3 regions of the Blautia wexlerae DSM 19850 genome follow, and region 2 is predicted to be linked to each of the others. Evidence: predicted binding sites of a transcription regulator. Region 2 holds the regulator's gene; each other region holds the start of a gene.
What was found. Region 2 encodes Rex, which represses fermentation and respiration genes when NADH is low (regulators of the CRP and FNR family bind a similar motif). Its sites were predicted from a motif close to ATTGTTAANTANTTAACAAT; they were not measured.

Region 1 (6,857 bases), 990 kb from region 2:
CATCACAGATGAAATGAGCCATGCTCTGTGTCTGGCTGCCAAGCGCGGGGTAGATGTGAGGATCATCACACCTGGTATTCCGGATAAAAAGATGATCTACAATATCACACGATCCTTTTACCATGGACTGGTGAAGCATGGAGTGCGTATCTATGAATGGACACCTGGTTTCTGTCATGCAAAGATAAGTGTGGCAGATGACTGTATGGCAACCTGCGGAACCATAAATCTGGATTACAGAAGTCTGTATCATCATTTTGAAAACGGCTGCTTTATGGCAGACTGCCAGGCAGTTCTGGATATCCGAAATGATCTTGCAGCAACAATGGATGAATGCCGTGAAGTCACAGAACAGTACAGTACCGGACGCAGCGCATATCTGCGATTGGGACAGCTGTTTATGAGGTTATTTGCGGGATTATTATAACACTTGGAAAAAAGCAGAATATCGTGTACAATGGAATGGGGAACAGCAAAACTATTATAAATATGGGAGGAATTTTAACTATGGATCTTTCAACCTTAGTAAAAATGTCAAATACTTATGGAAGCAACCCTGCCTATGTTCTTGCAGGCGGTGGCAATACTTCTGTAAAAGATGACACCACATTGTATGTAAAAGGCTCCGGTACACAGCTTGCCACAATTAAGGCAGAGGAATTTGTGGAAATGAGCAGAGCACGTTTGAATGAAATCATGAAAACTGATTATCCGGAAGATGATGTCAAACGTGAATCACTGTATCTTGCAGATGTTATGGCTGCAGTAACAGATGCTGACAAAACAAAACGTCCAAGTGTAGAAGCACTGCTTCATAACTTATTTGCCTACACATATGTACTGCATGTTCATCCTACACTTGTCAATGGACTGACCTGCGGAAAAGGGGCAAAGGAACTCAGTGAACAGCTTCTTGGAAAAGATGTACTCTGGATTGATATCTGCAAACCCGGATATACACTTGCACGTATCTGTTATGAGAAAATGAATGCTTATAAAGAAGAATCCGGAAAAGATGTTCAGGTTCTTCTGCTTCAGAATCATGGAATTTTCGTTGCAGCAAATACTGTAGAGGAAATTGGAGTATTATTTGACGGCGAGATCAGTAAATTAGAGAAACAGGTAAAGAGAACTGCTGATGTCAGTGATGCGGTTACACCTGAAAAAGAGCAGGCAGCAGAGAAGCTTTCCCAGTTACTGGGACATGCGGTAGAAGTTGTACCTGTAGCGGAAGCTGATAACTTCGTAAAAGATAAGGCAGCGGCTGCACCGCTTCTGAAACCATTTACACCGGATCACATTGTATACTGTGGACCATATCCGTTATTTGTAGAAAATATTGATCAGGCAAAAGATGCGCTGGACGCATTTATGAAAGAGAATGACAAAGAGCCAAGACTGATCCTGGTACAGGGAGTTGGCGCCTTTATTATGGAAGATGATAAGGGAAAAGCTGCAAAAGCACAGCTTCTTGTAAAAGATGCCATCAAGCTTGCAGTATATGCAGAAAGCTTTGGCGGCCCGCTTCACATGACAGATGATATTACATACTTTATCACGCATTGGGAAGCAGAAGCATATCGCAGTAAGAAATAATATAATAAGGGCTGTCGTTTTTTGACAGCCCTTATTATATTGGTTTAAACACTATATTTTTAAAGGAAAAGGTTTATTTTCAGCAAATCTTATTTCTCTTCTTTTTTCTCTTTGGCTTTCCCGGATTCAGGAATATTTCCCTCACCATAGTAAGCTTTCAGATAGATTTCCTTCAGCTCAGACATTAATGGATATCTCGGGTTGGCACCGGTACACTGGTCATTAAATGCCTGTTCGGTCATTTCGTCAAGAGTTTCGAGGAAGTACTTCTCGTCTACGCCGTATTCTTTGATCGTATGTTTGATCTCAATAGTATCCATCAGTTCCTGCAGTTTCTGGAGAAGCTTCTCAAATACTTCGCTGTCGTTCTTGCCTGTCAGACCTACAGAACGGCCAATCTCAGCGTAACGTGCAAGTGTGTGCGGATACTGATACTGTGGGAAGGTACCCATCTTAGCTGGAACTTCGGCTGCATTATAGCGCAGAACATGAAGCAGAACCAGAGCATTTGCAATACCATGTGGAATATGATGGAAAGCTCCCAGCTTATGAGCAAGAGAGTGGTTTACGCCAAGGAATGCATTTGCGAAAGCCATACCAGCCATGCAGGAAGCATTTGCCATATGCTGTCTTGCTTCTACATCAGAACCATCTTTGTATGCACGTGGCAGATAGTTAAATACCAGTTTGATCGCATTTAATGCAAGACCATCTGTATAATCAGATGCCATCATGGAAGCATAGGCCTCAAGTGCATGAGTCATAACGTCGATACCGGAAGCACAGGTCAGTCCCTTAGGTGCGCTCATCATATTATCTGTATCAACAATAGCCATGTCAGGCATTAATTCATAATCTGCCAGAGGCCATTTGATACCTGTAGTTTTATCAGTAATGATAGCAAACGGTGTTACCTCGGAACCTGTACCGGAAGATGTTGGAACAGCTACAAAGTAAGCTTTCTTACCCATATGCGGGAATGTGAAGATTCTCTTACGGATATCCATAAAGTCCATAGCCATATCATCAAAGTTGGCGTCCGGATTTTCATAGAGAACCCACATGATCTTGCCGGCATCCATTGCGGAACCACCGCCCATTGCGATAATACAGTCAGGCTCGAACATTCTCATTGCAGCAGCACCGGCTCTTGCAGAAGCGAGAGATGGATCTGGCTCTACATCATAGAAGCAGGTATGTACGATTCCCATCTGATCTAATTTATCTTCGATCTTTTTAGTATATCCATTCTTATAAAGGAAAGAGTCTGTTACGATAAAGCAGCGTTTCTTGTGCATAACAGTGCCAAGTTCATCCAGAGCAACCGGCAGGCAGCCTTTTTTGAAATAAACTTTTTCCGGTGTTCTAATCCAGAGCATATTTTCTCTCCTTTCAGCAACGGTCTTGATGTTAATGAGATGTTTTACACCTACGTTCTCAGATACGGAGTTGCCACCCCAGGAACCGCAGCCCAGAGTCAGGGACGGAACAAGTTTGAAGTTGTAAAGGTCGCCGATACCGCCCTGAGAAGATGGAGTATTGATGAGGATACGGCAGGTCTTCATAGCTGCTGCGTGTTTTTCCATCTTTTCCTTCTCTCTTGTGTCAATGTAGAGAGCGGAGGTATGTCCATAACCGCCGTCAGCTACAAGCTGTTCAGCTTTGGCAATCGCTTCGTCAAAAGTTTTGGCCTTGTACATGGCAAGTACAGGGGAAAGCTTCTCATGTGCGAATTCTTCGCTGATGTCTACAGATTCAACTTCACCGATCAGAATCTTTGTTTCAGGAGGAACTGCAACACCGGCCATCTCAGCGATAGTGGCAGCCTTCTGGCCTACGATCTTTGCATTCAATGCGCCATTGATAAGGATAGTTTTTCTTACTTTCTCTAATTCATCCGGTTTCAGGAAGTAACATCCTCTGTAAAGGAATTCTTCTTTTACTTTCTTATAAATGCTCTCAAGAACAGTTACAGACTGTTCGGAAGCACAGATCATACCATTGTCAAAGGTCTTGGAATGGATGATGGAGTTAACTGCCAGACGGATATCTGCACTGTCATCAATGATAACAGGAGTATTTCCGGGACCTACACCTAAAGCAGGTTTTCCGGAAGAATAGGCAGCCTTAACCATTCCGGGACCACCTGTGGCAAGGATGATGTCTGCTTCACGCATAACCTGATTTGTCAGATCAAGACTTGGAACATCAATCCATCCGATGATTCCCTCCGGTGCACCGGCTTCTACAGCTGCCTCCAGAACAACCTTTGCTGCCTCAATGGTACATTTCTTTGCACGGGGATGCGGACTGATGATGATTGCATTACGTGTTTTCAGTGCGATCAGAGTTTTGAAGATTGCAGTAGATGTTGGGTTGGTTGTAGGAATAACAGCAGCAATCAGACCGATCGGTTCAGCGATTTTCTTAATACCGTAAGCAGTATCTTCTTCAATCACACCGCAGGTTCTGGTATTCTTATATGCGTTGTATACATATTCGGCTGCGTAATGGTTCTTGATAACCTTATCTTCTACAATACCCATTCCTGTTTCTTCAACAGCATTTTTAGCAAGCGGGATACGTGCTTTGTCAGCAGCAGTAGCGGCAGCTTTAAAAATCTTATCTACCTGCTCCTGGGTAAATGTTGCGAAAATCTTCTGTGCCTCTTTCATGGCTGCAATCTTTGCAGTAAGGGCTTCAGGGGTGTCGATGATGGTTGGGATAGTGTTCTCTTTTTTTGCCATTTGGGAATCCTCCTGTTTGTGTTTTCGTTAAAAGTATTTACCGTGACCTGTTATGTTTTTATTATATAAATAAACTGATTATTCGGTCAACAGTAACATTGATATGAGCATAACGAAATATTATGGTGAAAATTGTGCATAATCACGTAAATAATGTGAATAAAATATCAATTGTCAGAATATATGAGAAAAATTTAACAATATATGTTCTGTTGGCAACTGAGAGAAAGTTAAAAAAATAACGTTAATAAATTAACAACCTCGATGATGCTATTATATGACTTTGTTAATCATTTGTCAATTACATAGCATATGAAAAAGTTAACAAATACTAACTAGGAATTTCGTGAAAATATAACAATATAATTTGTAGAAGGATTTATGTTTTTCCATATGTTTGCAGGAGATTAAGAGTTACTGTGAACGGAGTGAACAGTAATGATTAAGAAAAATTAAGCCCCGCAAAATCTGCGGGGCTTAATTTTTCTTAAATTTCTATTTGTTTCAGGCTTTTCTGAAAGCGGCTCTCTTACGTTCTCTGGAATCCAGCAGTCTCTTACGGATACGGAGAGACTCCGGTGTAACCTCAAGGAGTTCATCCTGGTCGATGAAATCGATGGCCTGTTCCAGGCTGAGAACTCTTGGTGGAGTTAATTTCAGTGCATCATCAGCGGAAGAAGAACGTGTGTTAGTCAGATGTTTTGTCTTGCATACGTTCAGCTCGATATCTTCGGCTTTACCATTCTGTCCGATAACCATACCGCTGTAAACCTTTGCACCAGGTCCGATAAACAGAGTACCACGCTCCTGGGCTGCGAACAGACCATAAGTAACAGCTTCACCAGCCTCGAAAGCGATCAGAGATCCCTGTTTTCTGTACTGGAAATCTCCCTTGTAAGGAGCATATCCGTCAAACATAGTATTGATGATGCCGGTACCCTTGGTGGAAGTAAGGAACTCACCGCGGAATCCGATCAGTCCACGGGAAGGAATGTGGAATTCCAGACGGACAGTACCGTCACTGGCAGTACTCATACCCTGCAGCTCACCTTTACGTTCGCTCAGCTTCTGGATTACAGTACCGGAAAATTCTTCCGGAACATCTACATAAGCGATTTCCATAGGTTCAAGTTTCTTTCCGCGCTCGTCTGTTTTGTACAGAACCTCCGGTTTACTTACTGCGAATTCATAACCTTCACGTCTCATGTTCTCGATCAGGACAGACAGATGAAGTTCTCCACGTCCGGAAACCTTAAAGGCTTCTGTTGTTTCAGTATCTTCTACACGAAGGCTGACATCTGTATTCAGCTCACGGTAGAGACGGTCACGAAGATGACGGGATGTGATGTATTTACCTTCCTGGCCTGCCAGCGGACTGTCATTTACGATGAAGTTCATGGCAATGGTAGGCTCGGAAATCTTCTGGAAAGGAATTGCCTCCGGGTTTTCTCCGCCGCAGAGAGTATCACCGATATGGATGTCTGCGATACCGGAAATAGCAACGATGGAACCAATAGTAGCTTCCTTTACTTCAACCTTATTCAGACCGTCAAACTCATAGAGCTTGCTGATTTTAACTTTCTTACGTTTGTCCAGATCATGATGGTTTAACAGAGTCAGCTCCTGATTAACGGCAATCTTACCATTCTCAACTTTACCTACACCGATACGTCCCACATATTCGTTGTAGTCAATGGTGCTGATCAGAACCTGAGTATCTGCATCAGGATCTCCCTCCGGAGCAGGGATATATTTCAGAATAGCGTCAAACAGAGGAGCCATATCCTTAGGAGTATCGTTTAAGTCAATCACAGCATGTCCTGCTTTTGCAGAAGCATACAGGAACGGGCAGTCAAGCTGCTCGTCAGAAGCACCAAGATCCATAAGAAGTTCCAGAACTTCATCTACAACTTCGTCAGGACGAGCTTCCGGACGGTCAATCTTGTTGATACATACGATTACATGGAGATCAAGTTCAAGGGCTTTCTTAAGAACGAATTTAGTCTGAGGCATAGCACCTTCGAAAGCGTCAACGAGAAGAATAACACCGTCTACCATTTTAAGTACACGTTCTACTTCGCCGCCGAAATCAGCATGTCCTGGTGTGTCGATGATATTGATCTTTGTATCTTTGTAATGAATAGCTGTATTCTTGGATAAAATAGTGATACCACGCTCACGCTCAATATCATTGGAGTCCATGACACGTTCCTGAACTTCCTGATTTTCGCGGAATACACCGCTCTGTTTCAGAAGCTGGTCAACCAGAGTTGTTTTACCATGGTCAACGTGGGCGATAATGGCTACGTTACGGACATCTTCACGTTTTGTTCTCATAAAATGATTTTCCTTTCCTCTTTAAGCTTTGAATGGGTAACTGTTCGGCACACTGGCTGAACAGTTACCGGAATTGTTAATATTCATGTGTTATCAGCAGGATTATTTTGCTGCAAAAGCATTTTTCAAGCACGATATAATCTTGCAGATGAATTTGTTCCTATTATTATGTGTTTT
Region 2 (6,857 bases):
ACAGAAAAACGGAGATATGACAGGAGAAACTGTCGGACACAAAAATATAATCTTCCGAATAATTTAAAGTAAGACGCAAATGTTCATTGTCTTTGTAGCGACCTGATGAACAGTTGCGGTAAGATTTCATTATCCAGATGATTCGGAGGATTTTTTATGAAGAATTCAGATGATTCCGGATATACAGGAAAGCACGTGGGTGTGTGTGTTCTGGATACCGGGATTTTTCCTCATATAGATTTTACAGGGAGAATACTTGCGTTTCAAGATTTCATCGGACATCGTATCAGACCTTATGATGATAATTCTCATGGAACCCATGTATGTGGGATCATTGGCGGTGACGGAAGGGCTTCGGAAGGACGGATCAGAGGAATTGCCCCCGGGTGTAGCCTGATAGTTCTGAAGGTGCTCGACAGAACGGGAAATGGCAGGAAAGAAGATGTTTTACAGGCTTTTCGCTGGATCCTGGAGAATAAGAGATATTATGGGATACGTGTAGTGAATATCTCGGTGGGAACAACCTGTAGGAGAGCAGAAGATCACAGAGTTCTGATCGCAGGTGTGGAACAACTTTGGGATGCAGGTCTGGTGGTAGTGGCTGCGGCAGGAAATCAGGGACCGAAGGCAGGAAGTGTGACAGCACCGGGAAGCAGCCGGAAGATTATCACAGTAGGCTCCAGCGATCTGCTTACAGGACGGACTGCCATATCAGGCAGGGGACCTACATTTGAGTGTGTTTGTAAACCGGATCTGGTTGCACCCGGGAATCATGTTCTTGCCTGTGCACCGGGAGCAGATAACGGATATGGAGTGAAGAGTGGTACTTCTATGTCTACACCTCTGGTTGCAGGGGCAGCAGCATTGATGCTTGAGAAGAATCCGGAGCTGACTAATGTTCAGATCAAGATGAAATTGAAAGAAAGTGCCAGGGATATGGGATTGCCAAAGAATCAGCAGGGATGGGGAGAACTGGATCTGGAACGCTTTATGGAACTGTGATCAGTAATCATTTTATTTGGCAAAATATTGCTTTAGTGTATAAAAGCATTGACGAACGGTCTGTTTTCGGCTATCATGATAGTTAACTGGATGAGAGCCAAAGAGGAGGATTAACATGAAAAAAATTCAGATGCAGACACCACTTGTGGAGATGGATGGAGATGAGATGACCAGAATTCTCTGGAAAATAATCAAAGATGAACTTCTTCTTCCGTATATTGATTTGAACACTGAGTATTATGACCTTGGTCTGGAATACAGAAATGAAACGGATGATCAGGTAACTGTTGATGCAGCAGAGGCTACAAAGAAGTACGGCGTAGCAGTGAAATGTGCAACTATCACTCCTAATAAGGCAAGAATGGAAGAGTATACCTTAAAGAAAATGTACAAGAGTCCTAACGGAACGATTCGTGCAATTCTCGACGGAACTGTTTTTCGTGCCCCAATCGTAGTGAAGGGTATTGAACCATGTGTTAAGAACTGGAAGAAACCGATCACCATCGCACGTCATGCCTATGGTGATGTGTATAAGAACACAGAGATGTATATTGACGGTCCCGGAGATGCTTATCTGGTATTTGAAGGTGCAGACGGACAGCAGAGAAAAGAGCTGATCCATCATTATGAGGGACCGGGTGTGCTTCAGGGTATGCACAATCTGGATGATTCTATCACAAGTTTTGCAAGATGCTGTTTTAATTATGCACTGGATACAAAACAGAACCTGTGGCTTGGCGGCAAGGATACGATCTCCAAGATTTATGACGGACGTTTTAAGGAAATCTTTGCAACTATTTATGAAGATGAGTTTAAGGAGAAATTCGAAGCAGCAGGCATTGAATATTTCTACAGCCTGATCGATGATATCGTAGCTCGTGTCATGAAGGCTGAAGGCGGATTTATCTGGGCCTGCAAGAACTATGATGGAGATGTTATGAGCGATATGGTTTCTTCAGCATTTGGTTCTCTGGCTATGATGACATCTGTACTGGTATCTCCACAGGGATATTACGAATATGAAGCTGCTCATGGAACTGTACAGAGACATTATTATCGCTATCTGAAAGGTGAGGAGACATCTACTAACTCTGTAGCAACTATTTTTGCATGGACTGGAGCTCTGAGAAAAAGAGGTGAGCTGGACGGCAATAAAGAATTGATGGAATTTGCTGATAAACTGGAGAAGGCGACTCTGGAGACGATTGAAAGCGGTAAGATGACAAAAGACCTTGCGCTGATCACTTCTCTTGAGGATGTGACAGTACTGAACAGCAAAGATTTCATCCTTGCCATCAGAGAGAGACTGGATGAAATTTTATAATTTCAGAAATTATCCGGTAATGTTTCTATAACATTATAAAGTTCTCCGGGCAGGATCACACTGCAGCGGAGAAACCTGTAAAAAGTTATAAACTGCGAAAATGGGAAGAACCTGCATTATGCAAGTTCTTCCCATTTTTCATATAATCCTTCTAATTCTTCGGTAATGGCGGCTTTCTCTTTGCTGAGTTTCGCACATTCTGCCACATTTGTGCAGATATCCGGGAGAATCATGGTTTCGTCGATCTCTTTATCTCTGGTTTCAAGTTCTTCAATGCGGGCTTCTACTTTTTTTAGTTCATTCTCTCGTTTTCGCTGGCGGGCCTGTTCTTCTTTCTGCTGTTGCCAGGAAAGCTTGTTATCAGAAGCCTGCTTTGCTTCTGTCACAGCCTGAGCGGCAGCCGGAGCATATTTTTCCGTCAGCTCTTCTTTTTTCTCCAGATAATAGTCGTAATCTCCGATATAATTTACAATTGCCTGATTGGTCAGATCCAGGATCCGGGTAGCTGTCTGGTTGATGAAGTAACGGTCGTGGGAAACATAGAATACTGTTCCAGTGTAACTGTTCAATGCCTCTTCAAGAATCTCTTTTGAAGCGATATCCAGATGGTTGGTGGGCTCATCGAGGATCAGAAAGTTTGCTTCGGACAGCATCAGCTTGGCGAGGGAAACACGACCTCTTTCTCCGCCGGACAGAGCGGAGATCAGTTTGAATACATCATCCCCTGTGAAAAGGAATGCTGCCAGCATATTTCGAATTTCTGTTTCCGTAAGTGTGGGATAAGCATCTGAGATTTCCTCAAAAATAGTTTTCTCCATATGAAGAACATGGTGTTCCTGGTCATAGTAGCCAATCTGTACCTTGGAACCAAGAGTAAATCTGCCGCTGTCTGCATCAATCAGCCCATTGATGATCTTTAACATGGTGGTTTTGCCTGTGCCGTTATTGCCAATCAGGGCTACACGTTCTCCACGTTTGATCTCAAAGGAGATGTCACTGAAAAGTGTCTGTCCGGGAAAAGATTTGGAAAGACTTTCCACAGTAAGGACATCATTTCCGCTGACAAATCTTGGTTCCAGGGAAATGCGCATCTGATTCTGAATCTCCTGTGGTTTATCAATGCGCTGGACTTTATCCAGCATTTTCTCGCGGCTTTCCGCACGTTTGATGGATTTCTCGCGGTTAAAGGATTTCAGCTTGGCAATGACTGCTTCCTGATGTTTGATATCCCGCTGCTGGTTCAGGTAGGCTTTGTACTGGGCGTCACGCAGCTGGGCTTTTTTCAGGGCATAGGCAGAATAGTTGCCACTGTACATACGCATATTTCCTGCTTCGATTTCCACAACTTTTGTTACGACTTTGTCAAGAAAGTAACGGTCGTGGGATACGATAAATACAGCACCCGGGTAATTCAGAAGATAGGTTTCCAGCCAGGAAATACTCTCCATATCCAGATGGTTGGTAGGCTCATCCAGAAGAAGAATGTCAGGGCTGGCAAGAAGCAGTTTACCCAGAGCTACGCGGGTTTTCTGGCCGCCTGAAAGAGTTTCTATCTGGCGTTCGAAATCTTCTTCTGTGAAACCAAGACCTTTTAATACACCCATGATCTCACTTTTGTAAGCGTAACCATTTTCCAGTTCAAACTGGTGACTCAGTCTTGTGTAAGTATTCATCAGGCTGTCCAGAGCATCTCCGGTGGTGGTTTTCATTTCCTGTTCCAGAGAGCGCAGACGGTTCTCCATATCAATAATGTGCTGTTTGGTGGAAATCAGTTCTTCGTAAATGGTATGATGGCCATGAATGTCCTGATACTGGGCAAGGTAGCCGATATTTTTATCTTTGGCAAGTACCACGTTTCCTGAATCCGGGGAGAGCTCATGCATAATGATTCGCAGCAGAGTCGTCTTGCCTGCACCGTTATTGCCGATGAGAGCTGCCTTTTCGCGGTCTTCTATATGGAAACTGGCATCCTTGAGAATGATTTTTTCGCCAAAGGATTTACAGATATTCTGACATGATAAAATCATAGGAATTCCTCCGTTTGTAATTTGTCCGCGTACTATTATAATCGAAAATGCCTGTTTTTGAAAGCATTTTAAGAGATTTTGTCCAGAGAAAAGAAAGCACCGGATGGATGCATGGAAGAAAATATGATATTCCGGGGAATTTTTCAGAATGAAATTGATAAAAAAATACAGAAATATTTGGTCAAAAAGTACAAATTTAATTTGACAATAAAATAACATCTGGGTATAATTGACATAGATAAGCTAAGGAGGGAAAATTTGTGGAAGCTAAGGAAATTTCGAAAGCGGTAATCAAGCGTCTGCCGCGGTACTACCGCTACCTCGGTGAATTGATGGAGGAGAATGTAGAGCGTATATCTTCAAATGATCTTAGCAAGAAGATGCATGTGACGGCTTCCCAGATTCGTCAGGACTTAAATAATTTCGGTGGTTTTGGTCAGCAGGGTTACGGCTATAATGTACGCTATTTGTATACAGAAATCGGTAAGATCCTTGGGCTGGATACTGTACATCCGATGATTATTCTGGGTGCCGGTAATCTGGGACAGGCATTGGCCAATTATGTGGATTTTGAAAAGCGCGGATTTAAGCTGGTTGGTATTTTTGACGTCAATCCTGTACTTGAGGGGATTGCAGTTCGTGGAATTGAGATTCAGATGTTGAGCGATCTTCCTTTGTTTCTGAAGGAGAATGAGGTTGAGATCGCGATCCTGACTCTTCCTAAAAACAAAGCCAAAGAGATGGCAAAGATTTTAATTGATAATGGAATTAAGGCAATCTGGAATTTTGCACATATTGATCTGGATGCCCCGGAGGATGTAATGGTAGAGAACGTACATCTTTCAGAGAGTCTTATGACTTTGTCCTATAACCTGAGTGAGTACAGAAAGGAACATGAAGGTATGTAAGGGATAACTGTGAAACACAAGGCTGTGGTCATCTGATCACAGCTTTTCTCTTGTATGTAAATGTGTTATTGTAAACAGGAGGTGAACAGATGAGAGAGATTGTAACTGCTGTTGAGATGAAAGAACTGGATCATAATACGATTCAGAAAGCCGGGATATCGTCTCCGGTACTTATGGAGAGGGCGGCATTAAAGACGGTTGAGGAGATTGTACAGAGATTAAAGAATAAAGAAAAAGAGAAAATCCTTGTGGTCTGCGGAACCGGCAACAATGGCGGAGACGGATTGGCGATTGCCAGACTGCTTCAGTTGAGAGGAGTCAGAACCTGGTATTATATTGCGGGTAAGGAAGAGAAAATGACTGCTGAAACTGCCGGACAGCTTAAAACAGCAGAATATTATCAGGTGCCCCGGGTGCATAACCTGGATCTGGATGAATATACTACTATAGTAGATGCCATCTTTGGGGTTGGACTGAGCAGACCTGTAGAGGGAAAATATGCAGAGCTTATCAGTACAATGAACCGGGCATCTGCGTATAAAGTAGCTGTGGATATTCCATCCGGGATTGACTCAGATACCGGATTTGAGAAGGGGATTGCATTCCGGGCAGATCTTACGGTTACCTTTGCTTTTCGCAAAAGAGGGCTGTGTTTTTATCCCGGACGCATGTATGGCGGTGAGATCGTTGTTACGGATATCGGAATCTATTCCATACCCGGAAAGAAAATCTGTATGCATCATCTGGAACGTGAAGATTTGAAAATGCTTCCGGAGAGAGTTCCCTATGGAAATAAAGGAACCTTCGGTAAGGTTCTTCTTATAGCTGGCAGCGAAGGAATGTGCGGAGCTGCATATCTGAGTGCAGCAGCTGCTCTGAAAAGCTCTGCGGGAATGGTGAGAATTCAGACCGTGGAGGCCAACAGGATTCCGTTGCAGACACTGTTGCCGGAAGCCATGATCACCTGTGATTTTGATGAGAAAAAAAACCAGGCAATGCTTGACTGGTGTGATGTGCTTGTGATAGGACCGGGTCTTGGAACTGGAGCGCAGAGCAGGGAAAGAGCTCAGTGGTTCCTGGCGAAGGCAGCTGAGTGTAAAAAAACAGTAATTCTGGATGCAGATGGCCTGAATCTTCTGTCAGTCCATGACAACTGGAAGTGTTTTATCGGGGAACATGTGATCCTGACACCTCATATTGGTGAGATGAGTCGTCTGTGCGGAAAAGAAATCGGTAAGATCCAGGATTGTCTGGCACAGACTGCAGCTGATTATGCAAAGGAGTCTGGAGCGGTTTGCGTTCTGAAGGATGCCTGTACTGTGGTGGCAGATGCTTTTGGAGATATGTATTTGAACATTTCGGGTAATGCAGGAATGGCTACAGCGGGAAGTGGAGATGTGTTAAGTGGTGTGCTTGCCGGTATACAGTGTATGTACCTGGCAGCAGAAAAGAAATTTTCTCCTGTTATGCTGGCTGCACTTGGTGTATATGTGCATGGGCTGGCAGGTGATCTGGCTGCTGAAACAGTAGGGCAGCGAGGGATGACCGCAGGAGATATCATCTGTTTTCTGCCGGAAATACTAAGATAGAATATTC
Region 3 (6,857 bases), 950 kb from region 2:
TGATGAAATTGGAATTCTTCTTCCTATCCATGAATTTGAGAAAAAAATGCTGCAGCATTTAGACGAGATTGACGGAATCGTACTGGCATGCAGAGAGAAAATGATGGAGAAAGCAGGAAATGACAGTCTGCAGCTTTAACAAATCAAGCAAGTAGCAAAGCGGATGATTTTATCCGATTGACAATATAGAATGAGGAAGTGAGAAAAATGCCGCAGGAAGTGATTAAAAAGAACCATATGGATGTTGCCTGGCATGAGTATACAGATGAAAATGGGGGAAATGTACCAGTTGTAGATTCCAGCATCGCAGAGAAAGCATCCATTATCGGACGTGTGGGGATTATGTTTCTCTCATGCGGTACCGGAGCATGGAGAGTGAGAAGTTCCATGAATACACTGGCAGAAGCACTTGGCATTACGTGTACGGAGGATATTGGTCTGATGTCCATTGAATATACATGTTATGACGGAGAAAATGGTTTTACCCAGTCGTTGTGCCTGACTAATACAGGCGTAAATACTTTGAAGTTAAATCGTCTGGAACACTTTATCCGAAACTTTGAAAAAGAAGGAAAACATATGTCAGGAGAACAGCTGCATACATTTCTTGACAATATTGAAAAAACACATGGTCTATATTCCCCGCCTGCACTGGGACTTGCTGCAGCGATCGCATGCTGCGGATTTACATTCCTTCTTGGGGGCGGTCCGATTGAGATGTTCTGTGCATTTGTCGGGGCAGGAATTGGAAATTATCTCCGCTGCAAACTGACCAAACACCATTTTACATTGTTCTTATGTATTGTGTCTTCTGTATCTCTGGCATGTTTTGCATATGCAGGTCTGCTCAAACTTGGAGAAATATTATTTGGTATTTCTGTTCAGCACGAAGCGGGATATATCTGTGCAATGCTCTTTATCATACCGGGATTTCCGTTTATTACCAGTGGTATTGACCTTGCAAAACTGGATATGCGTTCAGGAATAGAACGTCTGACTTATGCTTTGATCGTTATTCTGGTAGCTACTATGTCAGCATGGATCATGGCACTGATCCTGCATTTGAAACCTGTAGATTTTATAAAACTTTCACTGTCAACAGAGCAGTGGATCTTATTCAGGCTTCTTGCAAGTTTCTGCGGAGTGTTTGGATTCTCTATCATGTTTAACAGCCCGGTTCGTCTGGCAGTCGCAGCAGCCGGGATAGGAGCAGTTGCCAATACTCTGAGACTGGAACTGGTAGACCTTGCAAATATTCCTCCTGCTGCAGCCGCATTTATTGGTGCACTTACTGCGGGACTTCTGGCGTCCCTGCTGAAGAATAAAGTCGGATATCCAAGGATATCTGTAACAGTTCCCTCAATCGTTATCATGGTTCCGGGATTATATTTATACAGAGGATTTTATAATCTTGGTATTATGTCATTATCAGTAGCTGCATCCTGGTTTGCGTCTGCGATCCTTATCATTGCAGCGTTGCCATTAGGACTAATCTTTGCACGTATTCTGACAGATAAAGCTTTCAGATACTGTACTTAACCGAATCAAAAATCAGGGAAATCCCCAACCACTGCTTAAATTGCAAGTATCTACTCCAATAGGAAAATGTGAAAATTATATCAAACTAACAAACAATTTTATGCTTCCAAACAAATATTTAAACGAAAAAATTGTTCAGGTTTCTGTACAAAAGCTCTTGTCAATTTTTTGACAATGTGTTATCATTAAGACGTCAATTTTGTTAGGAGAAAAGGAGTATTAAGATTATGAGCAGTAAAATTACTATCATTGGAGCCGGCAGCGTCGGATCTACCATCGCGTACACTTTATCAAGCCAGGATATCGCATCTGAAATTGTTCTGATCGATATCAACAAAAAGAAAGCAGAAGGTGAAGTTCTGGATATTATCCAGGGAACCTGCTTCAGAGATCCTATCTCTATCATTGCCGGAGACTACGAAGATGCTAGGGATTCTGACATCGTTATCATCACATCCGGTATTGCCCGTAAACCAGGACAGACAAGACTTGAACTTACACAGACAAATGTAAATATCCTCAAATCTATCACACCGGAGATCGTAAAGGCAGCTCCAAATGCCCTTTATCTGATCGTAAGCAATCCGGTTGATATCATGACTTATGTATTTACAAAGATTTCCGGACTTCCAGAAAACCAGATCCTTGGTTCCGGTACAATTCTTGACTCTGCACGTCTGCGCTGCGGATTATCCGAACATTTCCAGATTGCACAGAGTAATATCCATGCCTATGTATTCGGTGAGCATGGAGATACATCCTTTATTCCGTGGTCTGGTGCCTATATTTCAGGTGTAAGTGTGGATGAATATTACGACCTTGAGAAGAAACTCGGTAAGGATATTGAACCGATTGATAAAGAAGCAATGCTTCAGTATGTACAGAAATCTGGCGGTGAGATCATTTCCAAGAAAGGTGCAACTTTCTATGCAGTATCCTCTTCTGTATGCAAACTTTGCAGCCTTCTTGTATCTTCTTCAGAGTCTATCTCTACAGTATCTACTATGATGCATGGAGAGTACGGAATCGATGATGTATGCCTGAGTACATTAACTCTGGTAGGACCAAATGGTGTACAGGGCAAAGTTCCAATGAGAATGACAAAAGCTGAGATCGAACAGCTTAAGAAGAGTGCAGATGCACTGAAAGAAATTATTGCTCAGATTGACCTTAATTAATAATATATCAGACAAAACATTCAGAAGTACAGGTACAGCCTGTTCTTCTGAATCCATATTACTGTTTACTCCTTTTTAATTATTAGCCAAAATTCTGTACTGTAAGCGGAAACAGACGAATTTTGGCTTACATATATCAAAAGCAAAAAAATATATAAATAATATTTTTATTAATTTTTTGAAAGATACTATGATTGTGAGTAAATAGAAAAGCGGAAGATTTTATCTGCCTGAAAAAGATTAATTTAGATCAGAAGAATTGAGCAATGATGCGTGATAAAAAAATTATCAAAAACCTCTTGTTAAAATGTTGTCAATATGATATAATATTTTTCGGAAATCGAGCTGATACACTCCTTTAATTGCGGAGGAAGGGTGTGCGAACTCTTTTATTTTCTATGTCTCAACAAAGATATAAAAAGTAATTGTATTAGACTTGATTTATATTTTTGTCCATATATTGTTAAAAAAAAGACAAGGACTAGCGGCTGTTATTTACGGGCGCTATATATCGGGGCAAATTGCTTTTGGACCCTGATATCATTATTTGAGCAACATGAATTTATCTGAACAACTAAGAAAGGATAATGTTAAGTATGAAGTACAGTTATTATCCGGGTTGTACCCTGAGAAACAAGGCGAAAGATCTGGACGAATATGCCAGAGCCAGCGCCAGAGCACTTGGGTTTGAACTGGAAGAGATCGAAGACTGGCAGTGCTGCGGAGGTGTTTATCCTCTGGGAACTGACGAGATCGCTACGAAACTTTCTTCCGTACGTGCTCTTAATCAGGCCAAAGAAAAAGGCCAGGATCTGGTGACAATCTGTTCTGCCTGTCATCACGTGATCAAACGTGTCAATGACGACATGAAGAATGTGGAAGATATCCGCACCAGAGCAAATAATTACATGCAGCTTGACGAGCCTTATGCTGGCGAGACAACAGTACTCCATTATCTGGAAGTGCTTCGCGACAGAGTTGGCTTTGACAAGCTGAAAGAGAAAGTAGTAAACCCGCTTACAGGAAAGAAGATCGGAGCATATTACGGATGTCTCTTATTACGTCCGGGTAAGATCATGGCTTTCGATGATCCTGAGAATCCGACAATCATGGAAGATTTCATCCGTGCACTTGGGGCAGAACCGGTAATCTATCCATACAGAAATGAATGCTGCGGCGGTTACATTTCTCTGAAAGAAAAAGATATGTCTCAGAACATGTGTCAGAAAATCGAAGACAGTGCGAAAGGCTTTGGCGCAGATATGTTGATCACAGCCTGTCCATTGTGTAAATATAATTTAAATAAAAACGCTTCCAGCGAACTGCCTGTATATTATTTCACAGAGCTCCTTGCAGAAGCCCTCGGAGTAAAAGAGGAGGTGGCAAAATGAGAAACCAGCATTCAGCAGCAGAAAAGATCAAAGAGATCTCCGGAACCAATCCGCTGAAATGTATGAAATGTGGAAAATGTTCTGCTACCTGCCCATCTTTCAATGAAATGGATATCAAGCCACATCAGTTTGTATCCTATGTTGTAAATGAAGATATCGAAGCACTTGTCAATTCAAAGTCTCTCTGGAAATGCCTTTCCTGCTTCGCCTGTGTAGAGCGTTGTCCAAGAGATGTAAAACCGGGAAAGATCATCGATGCAGCAAGACAGTTAGTTGTCCGTGAAAAAGGCGGCGATTATCTGAAAGCAGATGAGATACCACAGCTTCTTGATCCGGAACTGCCACAGCAGCTTCTGGTAAGTGCATTCAGAAGATACAGGAGGTAAGCCAGCGTGCAGAGAATTGGTGTATTTGTCTGTCATTGCGGAAGTAATATCGCCGCTACGGTAGATGTAAAAAAAGTTGTTGAATTAGCTGCCAAAGAGCCGGGTGTCGTTCATGCAGAAGACTACCAGTACATGTGCTCAGAAGCAGGCCAGGCTAAAATTCAGGAAGCCATTAAAGAGAAAAACCTGACAGGCGTTGTTGTCTGTTCATGCTCTCCACGTATGCATGAGGCAACATTCAGAAAAGCAGCTGAAAGAGCTGGCCTGAATCCATACATGGTGGAGATTGCAAATATCCGTGAGCATTGTTCCTGGATCCACAAGGATATGGAAGAGGCTACAAAGAAGGCCGTGATCCTTGCCAGGGCAGCAATCGCAAAAGTAAACTTAAACACACCTCTTCAGCCAGGGGAGAGCCGTGTTACAAAGAGAGCCCTGATCATCGGCGGCGGTATTGCCGGAATTCAGACAGCCCTGGATATCGCAGATGCAGGATATGAAGTAGATATCGTAGAGAAGACTCCAAGTATCGGTGGAAGAATGTCACAGCTTGATAAAACATTCCCGACACTTGACTGTTCTGCATGTATCCTCACACCTAAGATGGTAGAGGCAGCAGCACATGAGAAGATCAATATCTATACATACAGTGAAGTAGAACATGTCAGCGGTTTCGTAGGTGATTTCACCGTTGATATCAGAAAGAAAGCAAGAAGTGTAAATATGGACAAATGTACAGGCTGCGGTGTCTGCCAGGAAAAATGTCCGTCCAAGAAGATTCCGAACGAATTTAACAGAGGATTAAATAACAGAACTGCTATTTACACTCCATTTGCACAGGCAATCCCGAATGTTCCGGTTATCGACCGTGAGAACTGTCTGAAATTTAAAACAGGAAAATGTGGTGTCTGCTCCAAAGTATGTCAGGCAGGAGCCATTGATTACGATCAGCAGGATGAGATCGTAACACAGAAATACGGTGCAATCGTAGTTGCTACAGGTTTTGATACCATCAAACTTGACAAATATGATGAATATGCGTACAGCCAGAGTAAAGATGTTATTACATCCCTGGAACTGGAACGTATTATGAATGCAGCAGGTCCTACAAAAGGACACTTAGAGCGTCTTTCCGACGGAAAGGCTCCGAAAGAGCTGGTATTTATCCAGTGTGTGGGAAGCAGATGTTCTGATGACAGAGGAAAGCCATACTGTTCCAAGATCTGCTGTATGTACACAGCAAAACATGCAATGCTGATCCGTGATAAATATCCGGATACAAATGTAACAGTCTTCTATATTGATGTGCGTACACCTGGTAAGAACTTCGATGAGTTCTACAGAAGAGCCGTAGAACAGTACGGCGTAAACTACATCAAAGGCCAGGTAGGAAAAGTTATTCCACAGCCGGACGGAAGCCTTCTTGTACAGGGATCTGACCTGATCGACAACAAACAAATCCTTAAGAAAGCAGATATGGTCGTTCTTGCAACAGCCATTGAACCGAACCCGGATGTTCGTAAGATCGCTACTATGCTTACAGCAAGTATTGATACAAACAACTTCCTCACAGAAGCCCATGCAAAACTCCGTCCTGTAGAATCTCCTACAGCAGGTATCTTCCTTTCCGGTGTATGCCAGGGACCGAAAGATATTCCGGAGACAGTTGCACAGGCTGGCGCAGCAGCAGTTAAGGCAATCGGCCTTCTTGCCAAAGATAAACTGACAACCAACCCATGTACAGCAAAATCCGATGAACTGTTATGTAACGGATGTTCTACATGTGCAAATGTCTGCCCATATGGAGCAATTTCCTATGAGGATAAACAGGTAAATGACCACGGTATCCGTGAAACAAGAAGAGTAGCCGTTGTAAATACAGCACTTTGCCAGGGATGCGGCGCTTGTACAGTAGCCTGCCCGTCTGGTGCTATGGATCTGCAGGGCTTTTCCAACAGACAGATTATCGCGGAGGTAGATGCAATATGTCGATAGAAACAAACGAAGAATTCAGACCTAAGATTGTAGCATTCTGCTGTAACTGGTGTAGTTACGCAGGTGCAGACCTTGCAGGAAGCAGCCGTCTTTCTTACCCGGCTGACGTAAAGATCATCCGTGTTCCATGTTCCTGCCGTGTCAATCCAATGTTCATCCTCCGTGCTTTTGAGAAAGGTGCTGACGGTGTGATCATGTGTGGATGTCATCCTGGAGACTGTCATTACAGCACAGGTAACTACTATGCAAGAAGACGTATGACGCTTCTTTTCTCCATGCTCGACTACATCGGTGTGGAAAACGGAAGAACACGAGTAGAATGGGTTTCCGCTGCTGAAGGTGTGAAATTCTCCCAGACTATGAATGAG

Region 1: the regulator Rex is predicted to act here: its motif matches at 4,584-4,603, upstream of adhE (bifunctional acetaldehyde-CoA/alcohol dehydrogenase).
Region 3: the regulator Rex is predicted to act here: its motif matches at 1,696-1,715, upstream of NQ550_RS09250 (L-lactate dehydrogenase).

The regions. Positions count from the first base shown of each region.
Region 1 is NZ_CP102267.1:3,931,526-3,938,382, reverse strand. Features, by position in the region: gene cls (cardiolipin synthase) at 1-427, shown strand, start outside; gene NQ550_RS18225 (class II aldolase/adducin family protein) at 508-1,596, shown strand; gene adhE (bifunctional acetaldehyde-CoA/alcohol dehydrogenase) at 1,686-4,343, opposite strand; gene typA (translational GTPase TypA) at 4,848-6,680, opposite strand.
Region 2 is NZ_CP102267.1:2,940,751-2,947,607, reverse strand. Features, by position in the region: gene NQ550_RS13690 (S8 family peptidase) at 157-1,002, shown strand; gene NQ550_RS13685 (NADP-dependent isocitrate dehydrogenase) at 1,118-2,326, shown strand; gene NQ550_RS13680 (ABC-F family ATP-binding cassette domain-containing protein) at 2,443-4,353, opposite strand; gene NQ550_RS13675 (redox-sensing transcriptional repressor Rex) at 4,614-5,261, shown strand; gene NQ550_RS13670 (bifunctional ADP-dependent NAD(P)H-hydrate dehydratase/NAD(P)H-hydrate epimerase) at 5,351-6,850, shown strand.
Region 3 is NZ_CP102267.1:1,986,824-1,993,680, forward strand. Features, by position in the region: gene NQ550_RS09240 (DUF4866 domain-containing protein) at 1-139, shown strand, start outside; gene NQ550_RS09245 (threonine/serine exporter family protein) at 208-1,539, shown strand; gene NQ550_RS09250 (L-lactate dehydrogenase) at 1,767-2,717, shown strand; gene NQ550_RS09255 (CoB--CoM heterodisulfide reductase iron-sulfur subunit B family protein) at 3,314-4,108, shown strand; gene NQ550_RS09260 (4Fe-4S dicluster domain-containing protein) at 4,105-4,494, shown strand; gene NQ550_RS09265 (CoB--CoM heterodisulfide reductase iron-sulfur subunit A family protein) at 4,501-6,489, shown strand; gene NQ550_RS09270 (hydrogenase iron-sulfur subunit) at 6,480-6,857, shown strand, end outside.